Regions from separate parts of the Paenibacillus sonchi genome, predicted to be linked through region 2. Evidence: riboswitches for the same ligand, from Rfam matches in the RefSeq annotation. Region 2 holds a riboswitch; each other region holds the start of a gene.
The links. Region 2 has a riboswitch for cyclic di-GMP ahead of JI735_RS12285 (transglutaminase-like domain-containing protein). Riboswitches for the same ligand answer to the same signal wherever they lie in the genome.
Positions count from the first base shown of each region.

Region 1: it holds a riboswitch for cyclic di-GMP, as region 2 does, so the genes downstream of both, JI735_RS37565 (thiamine pyrophosphate-binding protein) here and JI735_RS12285 (transglutaminase-like domain-containing protein) in region 2, are expected to answer to the same signal.
Region 3: it holds a riboswitch for cyclic di-GMP, as region 2 does, so the genes downstream of both, JI735_RS30805 (S-layer homology domain-containing protein) here and JI735_RS12285 (transglutaminase-like domain-containing protein) in region 2, are expected to answer to the same signal.

Region 1 is NZ_CP068595.1:6,743,948-6,748,386, forward strand. It holds gene JI735_RS38015 (HAMP domain-containing protein) at 14-715, shown strand; partial or broken gene JI735_RS38020 (methyl-accepting chemotaxis protein) at 730-1,263, shown strand; cyclic di-GMP riboswitch class I at 1,763-1,856, shown strand; gene JI735_RS37565 (thiamine pyrophosphate-binding protein) at 2,004-2,270, shown strand; gene JI735_RS37570 (thiamine pyrophosphate-binding protein) at 2,348-3,616, shown strand; gene JI735_RS30355 (carboxymuconolactone decarboxylase family protein) at 3,690-4,058, shown strand; gene JI735_RS30360 (hypothetical protein) at 4,240-4,439, shown strand, end outside.
Region 2 is NZ_CP068595.1:2,675,843-2,680,281, forward strand. It holds gene JI735_RS12260 (phospholipid carrier-dependent glycosyltransferase) at 1-206, shown strand, start outside; gene JI735_RS12265 (glycosyltransferase family 2 protein) at 258-1,247, shown strand; gene JI735_RS36885 (GtrA family protein) at 1,237-1,482, shown strand; gene JI735_RS36890 (GtrA family protein) at 1,470-1,640, shown strand; gene JI735_RS12280 (class D sortase) at 1,693-2,349, shown strand; cyclic di-GMP riboswitch class I at 2,470-2,551, shown strand; cyclic di-GMP riboswitch class I at 2,626-2,707, shown strand; gene JI735_RS12285 (transglutaminase-like domain-containing protein) at 2,721-3,530, shown strand; rRNA gene JI735_RS12290 (16S ribosomal RNA) at 3,942-4,439, shown strand, end outside.
Region 3 is NZ_CP068595.1:6,841,710-6,846,148, forward strand. It holds gene JI735_RS30800 (glycoside hydrolase family protein) at 1-825, opposite strand, end outside; gene JI735_RS30805 (S-layer homology domain-containing protein) at 851-2,944, opposite strand; cyclic di-GMP riboswitch class I at 2,992-3,084, opposite strand; gene sigF (RNA polymerase sporulation sigma factor SigF) at 3,929-4,439, opposite strand, start outside.

The DNA.
Region 1 (4,439 bases), 3.4 Mb from region 2:
GGGAATAGTTATTATGGACTGGATGAACAAGCTTCCGCTAAAACAGAGAATTGTTGCCGGATGTTATCTGATCGCCGCATTATTTGCAGTTCCTGTACTGATCACTTTATTGATCATGGGCAAGGTTGTTATCGGAATAATACTGGTAGCGGTATTGGCAGCTCTTACCTTCCCTCTTTCACGCTTCATTGAGAGAACGCTTACATCTTCGTTTGACGACATTTCTAATGTTACACACACCATTGCAAAAGGCGACTTTACCAGCCGGGCCGACGAGAACGGCTCTATGGGGGATATCAGCCGGTCCTTCAATACCATGATCGATAAGCTGAAAAAGATCCTTACTGATGCTTCGCAGATTACCCGCCAGGTTATGGATGCCAGCCGCGGCATTGAAGACAAGAACCAGAATCTGAAGATAGTAATGGCCCAGGTCGCCTCCTCGTCCAATGAACTGGCTCTTGGCGCAAATGAAATCTCCGTGGACATTGCCGACATGACCGAATCCATCAAAGACATAGAGACCAAGGTCTCCAACTATACGAGCTCGACCAAGGAAATGAACAGACGGTCTGTACATACATTGGAACTGGTTGAAAAAGGACGGCAATCGGTGGATACACAAGCCGAAGGCATGCGCAAGAATATACAAGCTACCCAGAAGGTGGCCGACACGATTGAAGCACTTTCCCAAAATGCCCGGGGATTACAATGATCACCAAAACGATCACAGAAATCGCCGAGCAGACCAACCTCTTGTCGCTCAACGCCTCTATTGAAGCAGCCCGGGCTGGCGAACATGGCCGTGGTTTTGCTGTCGTGGCCCAGGAAGTACGCAAGCTGGCCGAGGAATCTACCGCCTCCACCAAAGAGGTATTCAGTCTGGTCCGCAGCATAGAGAACGATATCAAGCAAGCGATCGAGAATATCGCCATTAACGAGGAAGTCGTTCAGGTACAGAATGAGATGATCATCGAAACAGCGAATATTTTCGCACAGATTGTGCAAAGCGTCCAATACATAACCGAGCAAATTGCTTCTTTCTCTGCCGAAAGCGACCTCATGCTGGAGAGCGCACTCAAAATCTCCGGCGCCATCGAAAATATTTCCGCGATTACCGAAGAAACGGCGGCGGGAACGGAAGAGGTCTCCGCAGCGATGAACGAGCAAATCCATGCCTTGCAATCCGTTGCCGAGGAGACTGAGAAAATGACCCAAGCGGTATTCCAGCTGCAAAAAACGATTCATATTTTCAAATTTTAACTGTTACGGGGAGACTGCCGTATCCTTCCTGCGGCAGTTTTTTTGTTCACAAAATTTTCGCTGTTATATTCATCAGTTACAGTTTTTTTGCATTAGAAGAGCCCCTCCATTCTTTTGCACTTCTCTCCTTTTGCCTGCCTCTGTTTTTGGAATGCAGATATTTGCAGATGAACCGCTCTTTATTCAGTGGTCCTTTTTACATAGTGAATTTTACAATGCATTCCTTTATTATGGCTGAACAACCCTTCTGCAAGTGAGTTTATAGTTCAAAATCCTCATTTTTAGATTATTTCAATATTTCTTCACAGTTTGCATTTTTGGACTTTTTTTCATTAGCTCTTTTTTCTCATTCATTCTTATATATATACAAAATGATACTGTTTTTCACATGGATGCGATCAGGCAGGATTCGCCAAAATCCGAGGTTATCAGCACAAATATATTGACAAAAGCTGAGTCAGAAATATATTGTAAAATAAAAAAAGGTATTATTTTCTTTAACACATATTGGCAAAATTCACCGAAAGGGAATGACGCAAAGCCATGGATCTACAGTCTCATTTCTATGGGACCATGACAGCCAGGTTGCTGAACAGCCGAACGTCCGGGTTTTCCTGCGTTCTCTATGGTTATTTACGCAGCCAACCTGTGCTCTCATGAGTACAGGTTTTCTATTTTGCTGAATAAATAAAAAAAACATTGGGTGGGGTGGATTTCCTTTGAAAACAGTTTCAGATTATATGGCTGAGGCACTACGAAACCTCGGTGTAACACATTCCTTTGGCATAATCGGCAAGTCTATTTGTCCCGTAGTCCTGAAAATGGTGGATTACGGCATTGAATTTATTCCAGGGAGACACGAATCCAGTTCCGGGTTCGAAGCCGCCGGCTATGCTCTCAAAACAGGGAAACTCGGAGTGGCTTTTGGGACCTCCGGACCGGGGGTACCAATCTTCTCACCGCCGCAGCACATGCCAAGGCGAATAATCTTCCCGTACTTTTTATAACAGGACACCAATCCATCAAGGAGCTGGGGATTCCCCAGTGCCAGGATTCTTCAGCTTATCTGGCCGATCTGGCGGACATGTTCAGACCCGCGACCCTTTACAGCAAGCTGGTGGAACGCGGCGATCATTTCGGCACGATTTTCAATCATGCCGTCTCCATTGCCTTGAGCGGACAACGGGGACCGGTTCATCTCTGTATCCCGTTTGATGTGCAGACCGAAATGCTGGAAGAATGCCGGATTGTTATCCCTGAGCGCGAACATCTGGTCAGTGCCGGTAATTTGGAACGCGTACTTTCTGTAATTAATGAATCAAGCCATCCTCTGATCATTGCGGGCAAAGGAGTCAATCGTTCCGGCGCGCACGAGGAGCTTCTTCAACTGGCTGAAACCTTCAATATTCCGGTGGTCACCTCTCCCGGCGGCAAGGGTGCCATCGCCTGGGATCACCCGCTGTATCACGGCCCCATCGGTGTCGGCGGCTGCAAGCACGGTGAGGATTTGTTAAACCGCAGTGATGTGTTCATCGTCCTTGGCTCGCGTCTCAGCGATATGACCATCTGCAATCTTAAAGCAGAGAATCATCCCAAAACATTGATCCAATTTGACGTCGACCCTACCTTCGTCGGAAAAATATTAACCTCAGAGACAATCGCTGTAAGCGGGGACTTACGCGATAATCTTGCGTTCTATCTTCAGAATTTTGATTCGGCTGCTATTAAAAAGCACGAAACAGAAACCGATGTTCATTATGCGGAAGAGTTGCCGGTTCTGCCCAAGCTTTCGCTTGCATCCGTCATGGACACATTAAGCGACCTGATCCCGTACAACAACACCGTTTTTGTTGATGATGGCAGCCATGGCTTCAATGCCGCGAAATGGTACAAGGTCAAAAAGCCCGGCAGCGTTGTCTTTGATGCCTATTTTGCCTGCATGGGCAATTCCATTGGGATGGCTATCGGCGCTAAGGTGGCTTCACCGGAAGAAACGATTTTCTGCATTACCGGTGACGGCTGCTTCATGATGCTTGGCACAGAAATAAATACGGCCGTGTGCAAGGACATTCCCGTGATCTTTATCGTTGTGAACAATATGCAGCTCGATATGGCGTTAAAGGGCATGGAAAAAACAACAGGCAGAATCGACGGCACGATCTTCGAAGTTCCTATGGATGCCGTGAAATTTGCTGAATCCTTGGGGGCCACAGGCTACAGATGCGAGACTCTGGAACAATTCACATCTGCTATCCATGCTGCAGTAGCCTCTAACCGCGTGGCTGTAATTGAACTGCTGACCGACCGTACTGAAGTGCCTCCGACGGCCCATCGAACCTTGAATCTCAACTAAGAATCAACAGCGGCAAGGACCTCTACAATCTTGATTGCTCCTTGCCGCTCATCACAATTCAGGAGGCATCTCTGTGGAAGATACAATTAACAGCGGTCTCAGGCATTTTTCCAACCTGTCTGGCAATTACGGTGCCAAAGCTCTGGCTCCAATCAAGGAGCATTTTCCGGAGCTGGCCGAGTATATCATGGGCAACGCCTATGGCGACATTTTTCAGCGCACAACGATTGGTTCGGATTGGAAGGAAATTGCCGTTATTTCATCCCTGATTACCATGGGACAGTTCGAGCAGCTCGGAGTCCATTATGTGATGGCGCTCAGCGTCGGAATGACTGTGGATCAGATCAAAGGTATTTTGCTGCATCTGGTGCCCGTTGTCGGTGCGCCCAGAGTCATTTCAGCTTTTAATGTGCTGCTTGCCACACTGAAGGAAATCGAATAATTTTTTTCGACTTTTTTATACACGATTCGACTTTTTTATTGCATATTCGATAAATATATGATTATATGGAAGGGAATTTATCCCAATACTAAGCTTTAAATGTCGAATTAAGGCATAAAACTCTAAGGTTGGTGGATAGATTCAATACTGAAACACATTCAATTTTGGGAGAGATGAGCACATGGGTAAATTTATTTTGAAAACCGATTCCGACAAAAAAATCATTAATATCGAGTTAGAAGGGACCTTCTCCAATGAGGACGGCCTCAAATCGATCCAAGCCTATCAGCAAACCGTCAACCCGATTACCCCTTCAGAATATGCGCTGCAGATTGACTGCAGAAAACTGAACGTGACTGCTCCTGATGTCGTGCCATTGCT
Region 2 (4,439 bases):
CCATGGTGCCGTTCATGATTCTTGCTATTGTATACATCATGAAGCTGCTCGACAGTAAATACCCGGAGGCCCGGTATTTGCGTCATGCTTATGTGGCCGTTGCCGCACTGCTTTTTGTAATGTTTTATCCTGTGCTGTCAGGCATGCAGGTTAGTAAAGACTATGTGGACGTTGTGCTGCGCTGGTTCCCTTCCTGGGTCTTCTAGTGAAGTGGCGGATGCTTACACAGCAGTTACATAATTTTAGGAGGAACTAAGGTGAAAGCCAGATACAGTGTAATTGTCCCCATGTTCAATGAGGAAGAAGTCATTCAGCATACGTATGAGCGTCTCAAAAAGGTCATGGACGGCTGCGGCGATTCTTACGAGCTTGTCTTCGTTAACGACGGGAGCCGGGATCGTACAGCTGAGATTATGCGTGAGATCAGCAGCCGCGACGAGCATGTCAAGCTGGTTGATTTCTCGCGCAATTTTGGCCATCAGGTGGCGATCACGGCGGGGATGGATTATGCTGAAGGCGAGGCGGTCGTGGTTATTGATGCGGATCTTCAGGACCCGCCTGAGGTAATTTTGCAGATGATTGCGAAGTGGAAAGAGGGTTATGAGGTAGTCTATGCCAAGCGGCTTAAGCGCCAGGGAGAAACGCTCTTCAAAAAAGCAACCGCAAAGATGTTCTACCGTCTGCTCAGCAGCATGACCAGTGTGGAGATTCCTACAGACACGGGTGATTTCCGGTTAATTGACCGCAAGGTATGTGATGTGCTGCGCGGTCTGAAGGAGAAGAACCGCTATGTGCGCGGGCTGGTAAGCTGGGTGGGCTTTCGCCAGACTATGGTTGAATACGTGCGTGAAGAGCGTTTTGCCGGTGAAACCAAATATCCGCTGAAGAAAATGATCCGGTTTGCGCTGGACGGCATCACCTCTTTTTCCCACAAACCGCTGAAAATAGCCTCATACATTGGCTTCTTTCTTTCCTTTTCCAGCTTTCTTTATCTGTTCTTTGTTCTGTTCCAGAAGGTGTTCACCTCATGGACGGTACCCGGCTGGGCTTCAATCGTGGGTGTGAATCTGCTGTTTAATGGTATTGTGCTGATGCTGCTCGGCGTAATCGGTGAATACATTGGGCGGATTTATGATGAATCCAAGGATAGACCGCTGTATATCGTGCGTGAGACGAGGGGCTACGGCGATGCAGAGAGTGGCGGAGAGAACGCGGGCGTGCGGAAGGACAATGATTATGCCAGATAGACAGATTAATGCAGGATTCATCCAGTTTTTAAAATTCAATGCCGTAGGTGTGCTGAATACCTTGATTGATTTTGCCATATTCACTCTCCTGCACTCACTGGGGATGATGAATGCCCCGGCGCAGATCATTTCTTACAGCGCCGGTACCGCCAACAGTTTCATTTGGAATAAGAAGGTGACTTTTCGGGACCGGGACCGGGGAGCAAGGATAGCTTTGACCGGATGCAGCTGGTAAGGTTCATTGTGCTGAACCTGGTTGTGCTGGGGATATCAGTGCTGCTTATGCATTTGCTGACCGGCCGCTTCGGCATTCAGGTGCTGGTTGCCAAAGTGCTGGTTACCGTCGTAACCGTAGTGATCAATTTTTTCGGAAGCCGGAAGTGGGTATTTTGAAAAAATGCACTAGATAGATTGGACTTTAATACTAACTTTCGGAGGTGATTTCATGCGCAAGTTCTCTTACTTAATTATTCTTGCCGGGATTCTGCTGATGCTGTACCCCAAAGCAAATGAATGGTATAACGACTGGCAGCAGCAGAAGCTGCTGGAGGAAGCCGAACAGGCGTACAGTGAGATTTCGCCGTCACCATCTCCGCAGTCAGATCTGCACAAACAATATGCTGAAGTCACCCAGCTTCTCGCCGAGGAATCCTCTGAGGGTGACCTGGCGAAAGCGACAGAAGCGCCGGCTCCCGAAATTAAGCTGGGAGGCAAGATCACAGGCATTATCCAGATCGACAAAATCAATTTGAAGCTGCCCGTACTGGAAGGGGCCACTAAAGCCAACATGAAGCATGCTGCCGCCCACATGAAGGAGACCGCGGCTATCGGGCAGGTTGGCAATGCTGCGATTGCAGCACATAGATCGAGAACAGCAGGCAGGCTTTTTAACAGGCTCAACGAAGTTGAGGTCGGTGATACCATATCCGTGCAAACAAAGGAACAGGATTACCAATACGTAGTGTATGATATTTCAATTGTAGAGCCTACGGATGTTTCCGTATTAAATGGACATAACGATGATAAAATACTCACTCTGATTACCTGTGATCCATTGGTCAATCCGACTCATCGCCTGATTATTCATGCCAGATTGTCTTAAATCCCAATTAGCGCGGCCTAAAGGTAGTATATTAGAATTTAATTAAAAAATAGTAGAAGTCTAGTGATTTGGGTCTTGAATATAGATATAAATATGATACTATATAACTATAAAAGCTAAACACGACAACGGCAAACCTATCGAAAGGTAGGGACGCAAAGCTAAAGGGCCTTCCCGCTATGGATGGCAGCCAGCTACCGAATGAAGAGGCTTTTTTTGTTTGTTCTTAAATATGAATCTATCAAACCGCATTAGAAGTAAGAACAGATAAAGCTTATACGATAACGGCAAACCTATCGAAAGGTAGGGACGCAAAGCTAAAGGGCCTTCCCGCTATGGATGGCAGCCAGCTACCGAAAGGGGTTTTATCCATGAAGAAGTTCTTTTTTACGTTGTTAACATTGTTTGTAGTTGCCGCTTCCGTTCAGACAGGATCAGCTGAAGCTGCCAGCACGGACACAGGCTGGTTGAATACATCGCAATTGAATCAAGGGGTTATCGCTGTTTCTTATGAAGTTCCTAAGGACAAGCGTATTAAGCTCATGATTACTAAGGACAACAACAGCTACACATATAACCTATATGCTTCTAAGCCTAATGAAACCTTCCCGCTGCAGCAAGGTAATGGATCTTATAAAGTTTCTGTTCTGGAGAACACTACCGGCAATAAATACAAAGTGATGTCCTCCGAAACCGTAGACCTCAGCATGAGCGATGCGAACGACGTATACTTGAGCTCCGTACAGAATGTGAAATGGAGTTCTTCCGATAAATCAGTTCTGAAGGCTGCTCAGCTCACACAGGGGCTGACCACTGATGAACAAAAGGTAAAAGCAATATACAACTACATCGTTTCTAATGTGAAATATGACTATAGCTTAGCTTCCAGTGTTACGACTGACTACATCCCCAACAATGACAATACACTGGCCACCAAGAAGGGGATTTGCTACGATTATGCTTCATTGTTTGCAACCATGCTCCGCAGTCAAGGCATACCTACCAAATTGGTGATGGGGAATACCAGCTATGTGACTTCATACCATGCCTGGAACGAAGTCTTGCTTGACGGCAAGTGGGTGACTATCGACACTACAGTTGATGCCGGTTTGGGCAAGAACAACAAAGAAACGGGATTAATTAAAGTAGCAAGCAAATACTCCGCAGCAAAATTCTATTAAGAGAAGTGAATATACAATCAACAATCGGATCTTTTGGAGATAACCCGCTTAAATATTAAGTGGGTTATCTTTCTTTTTCTAAAGGGTTGCTTTTTTATATGACTCTGGAGTATTATAAATAAGCGTTGTTGGAGCGCTGCAGAGTAAAAGAAGAACAGTTGAATAGATTGTTCGAAAAAAACTTGCATTTCTCAAACAAACGTGATATATTATAAGAGTTGCTGGTGACGACATAATCATCGCCGACAACGAGTTTGATCTTTGAAAACTGAACAACGAGTGAGTGGGATTTCACGCAAGTGAGATCCAAAATAGATGATTTTCATAGCGTGTTTCGCGCTTTAGAAATTTCATCAGAGAATGCAAATTCTCGTCAGATGTTTCAAAATGAGCTATCGCTCTTTTCAATACCAATTGGAGAGTTTGATCCTGGCTCAGGACGAACGCTGGCGGCGTGCCTAATACATGCAAGTCGAGCGGAGTTTATCCTTCGGGGTAAACTTAGCGGCGGACGGGTGAGTAACACGTAGGCAACCTACCCTCTAGACTGGGATAACTACCGGAAACGGTAGCTAATACCGGATAATTCCTTGACCCACATGGGTTTGGGATGAAAGGCGGAGCAATCTGCTGCTAGAGGATGGGCCTGCGGCGCATTAGCTAGTTGGTGGGGTAACGGCCTACCAAGGCGACGATGCGTAGCCGACCTGAGAGGGTGAACGGCCACACTGGGACTGAGACACGGCCCAGACTCCTACGGGAGGCAGCAGTAGGGAATCTTCCGCAATGGGCGAAAGCCTGACGGAGCAACGCCGCGTGAGTGATGAAGGTTTTCGGATCGTAAAGCTCTGTTGCCAGGGAAGAACGTCCGGTAGAGTAACTGCTACCGGAGTGACGGTACCTGAGAAG
Region 3 (4,439 bases), 3.3 Mb from region 2:
ATAATAATAGGCAGCCAAGGCTTCCCAGCTCAGCGAAAAAGCGGGCATGGCCGCACGCAGCACCGCAAGCGGCTCCGAATACCCCGAGATCTTACCGTCCTTCTTCGCTCTCGCCGTGATATGCGCCGTTACACCCGGCGTGATCCCGAGCTGCTGGCTCCATTGCCCTGCGCTGTTGACTGCAACATTGGAGTACAGCTTGTCTTCTCCGCTGGACGGATAGTAGAGCTCCACTTCCAGCAGCGTTCCGGGTTCAGCAGTCCCTGATACCACAGATTGTCCTGAGGCCGCAGGTCTGATCTGCAAGGCTGCCGGTGGCTGCACCTCGTCACCGCCAAGGATTTCGAAGCTGGCGATTTGGCCGTAATACACACCGGAGCCGTTATATTCAGCAGGCGAGATGCAGATGTTATAGCGCCCTTCGTCCAGCGGCACGCCTCCGATCTTGCCATCCCAGACATATTTATGAACGATATATTGCCCGTTCTGCTTCGTCGGATAGACGCCGCTCGTAATCAGATCTCCAAGGAGCGGAGCAGAACCGTCTTTTTGCGGAGTACACAGGCTGATGTTGGTCTCATGCTGGTCCTGACCGTCATCCGCTGCGTTGAAGCTGAACGAAATTTCCACACTTTTACCGGGTCCCGGGCTCAGCTCACTCGGTTCAATCCGCATATTGGTAGCCGCATAGGCAGACGATGTGAGCTTGGTAAGTCCCGGAAGAACCGGGATGTAAGCTATGACCAGCAGCAGCGCAAGCATGAGGTTCACACGCGCCTTCAGGCTGCCGCTGCGCCATTTCCTTTTTAATACTCGGAATTTCATAGACCGATCTCCTATCCGTGATAAGTTAGAGTAATTTCAGCTCAGCCAGCAGCTTGTACATAATGACTGCCGCTTCGGCTCTTGTGGATGAATCTTTAGGCTTCAAAAGCTGTCCGCTGCCCTGCACCAGCTTCTTGTCAACCGCCGCAGCTACGGATTTCCGTGCCCATTGGCTAATGGTGCCGTTGTCCTTGAATCCGGAGAGTACCGTCTGAAGCTTGACTGGGTCCGCAGCAGATGCCGGGCTGTGGGCAGTAGTGCTGCCAATCGCCCGCATCAGCATCACCATCATCTGTTCACGGGTCAGCGGAGCATTGCCATGGAAAAGCCCTGCGTCTCCGGTTACAATTCCTGCCGCCGCTGCCGCTTCCACATACGGGTAGGACCAGTGCGCAGCGGAAACATCACGGAAGGTTGGCTTATCCGTCTGCACCGGCTGCAGTCCAAGAGCTGCTGTCAGCAGCTTGGTGAATTCAGCCCGGGTCAGGATGGCTTTTGGCGCGTATACAGTTCCGTTCATCCCGTTCACGATGCCTCTTGCCGCCAGCACCTCCACAGCTTGCTGTGCCCAGTGGCCTGACATATCCGTGAATTGTGCCTCGCGCAGCATGACCGCGTACAGTCCAGAGGCTGATATTTTAGCCTGAACAAAACCGTCCTCCGCCGCAGTCACCCCGCCGATATAGCTCCAGATGCCTTTGTCCGGATTGTAGCTGTAGATTCCAAGCTTCTCCCGCTTTGACGTCCAAGGCTCCTCCTGCGGATACCGGACTGCCAGCTTGGCCGGGATCAGGAATGGAGCGCCCGCTTGTACTTGCCAGGCGGAACCAGCCTTGAGCAGCTTTTTGCCGCTTGCATCCAGCATTTCCTTCGTTTCCAGTTCAGCCTGGGCCAGGCTTACGCTGGTATTGTCCGGGAAGGTTCCTGCGGAAATCTCCAGCCGTGCCCAACCGTTCACTGCAGACAAAATGCCGCCTGAACTTCCAATAATCCGGCTGTCTTTGGCTCCAATAGTCACAGGGACCTTGGTCCCCGGGGCCGGACCCGGGTCAGCGTCTGGGCCTGGATTTGGGGTTGCACCTGGCGATGGAGTCGTTTCCGGTCCAGGAGTCGGGTTAGGGGTTTCTTTTAAATCAACTGATTCTATGTAATCATCTTTCTTGCTGTACAGCAGCTTGCTCCCGCTAATTCCGATCAGCTTCACCCCGGCATCTATCGGCAGCGGTTTTACTGCATATGTAGTGAGGTCTACCTGCTTCAGAGTGGCAGCACCGTCAACCTCCTCCTGGAACACAGCTTGTCCTTCACCTATGGACATAAAGGCATATTCAGTTCCCCCGGCTTTCATCCCGGTGAGATCCATTGGCTGTGCCGTCAGGTCTTTGATGTTCAGCAGTACATATTTGCTCCCTGTGGCACTGTTTTTCTGCTTGTACAGCACGTGGCTGCCGTTAAATACAAACCAGTCCACCGCATTCGCACCACCCAGGCTAACCAGTGCGCGGGTTACGCCACTGCTCACATCCAGCAGGCTGAGGCCCCCGTCACGGGCATTCTTGTAGACGACATTTCCGCCGGCCAGCACCGGGAAACGGCCTTCGCCCAGATCCGCTTCAACCCCTGTGGCCAGATCATGATAGATCATGCTGCCGTAATTTTTGCGTTCATACCAGACCACACCTACGCCGTCAGTTGTCGGATTGCCGTATTGGCCGGCCTGCTTGTTGAGCTTCATCTTCTTGCCTGTCTCCAGATCGGCAGTGTAGATATCCCAGTGGAGCGTAGCTCCCGGCTCACTTCCCTTGTCCGCCCACACCGCAACCGCTCCATGCACATAAGGCGCATCCTTGGCGGATGGACCGGCCGTAAGCACCGTATTTGCTCCACTGCGCTGATTCAGCGCGTGCACCTGCTTAACTCCGTCTGCATCCGGTTCCAGCCATATCAGCCGATCACCCGATACGCTATAGTCCGTTCTGCCCGGATTGGCCGCCGCAGCCGAAACCGAAGCCTGCCTTATGCCCAGACCACTGCCGGCAAGCCCCCAAGCAAAATCACCGCCGCGCAAACAGCTGTAACCGTCTGCGTAAACTTCCTTTTCCTTCCGAACCTCATCCACTTCTCTCCCCCAGCGCTATTTGTAGGCACGCCAAAAAACCAAGTGCCTTGAGCGGCCCGGCTGCCCTGACATCCCTTCCGGATGAAGTAGGCCCGTGGCTTTGCGTCTCCGACTTTCGTACGGATTTGCCTTTGTTCCAAACTCGGTTTTCTGTCCTTGTATGCTTATGTAAATGAGACTTTAGATGTAGAGGACACTCTTATTATCGGAATTTATTCCTATCGAATTAAGATGTTCTATTTTTTCCTTTTTCAGGGATACGGACAGGAAATCCTTTAATGGAGCGGATCAGGCATGGAAACTAGTAGAGCATCCCGGAAGGCTAGATTGACGGACTCCTCGCCATCCATCTTGTAGATAATCAGATGGGTGCTGTACACTCGAACCTAAAGGGAACCACGACGTTACGGACTCCAGCGCCGTTATTTCAACAATCCGGTCTTTTTATTCAAGCTAACGGACAGAGGAGACGCTAAGCTGGCATTTCCCGGAGCACAATAGTGGATTTGCATGAAATAGGGTCATCTGGGTCCGTAAGTGCCCAGCAAAAACTGATTTCAAGCAGATAACGGCATCTGGGTCCATTAGGGGAAGTCCCCCCTTTTTTCAGGGGAGGCTGGAAGAGTTCGATCCTCTGCTGTACGAGCCGTTTGGCTTTGTTTTCTCCTCTCTGTCCGATTCATTGCTGCGCCCCACCAAACCACACGCAAAAAGCCGCCTCTCCCAAGGCGGCTTCCTGCTCCAAACGTTTATTTCACCCGTCACATTCACTGCTCATACTTACTTGCAAAATCCGGCCACACACTGTTTTCCTTACTTGCCTCCGCTGCCTTCTGCCTTACTTCCTTGCTCGCCCTACTTCCCTATTACCTTACTTCCCGCTCGTCTTGCTCCCCTCTTGCCTTACTTCCTTGCTCGCCTTGCTTCCCTCTCGCCTTACTTCCCTGCTTGCCTTGCTTCCCTGCTTGTACCCTGCCAGCCAATCTACTGCGCAATCTGCTCGCGGATGCTCGCGAGGATTTTCTTCTCCAGCCTCGACACCTGGACCTGCGAGATGCCGAGGCGGCTGGCGACTTCGGATTGGGTCTGGTCGCGGTAGTAGCGCAGGTAGACGATCAGGCGCTCGCGCTCGGTCAAGGCCCCGATGGCCTCATTGAGTGCGAGCTTGTCGAACCAGCGCTCCTGCGTCTCGTCGGCAATCTGGTCGATCAGCGTGATCGGATCGCCGTCGTTCTCGAAGACGGTCTCGTGGATTGAAGTCGGCGGCTTGTTGGCCTCCTGGGCGAACACGATCTCTTCGGGTGTCACCCCCAGCGCCTCCGCGACTTCGCCGATGGTCGGCAGCCGGTCCAGCGTTTTGGACATTTCGTCCTTCATTTTGCGGACCCTGTTGGCCATCTCCTTGAGGGAACGGCTGACCTTGAGGGTGCCGTCGTCCCGGAGGAAACGCTGAATCTCGCCGATAATCATCGGCACGGCATAGGTGGAGAATTTG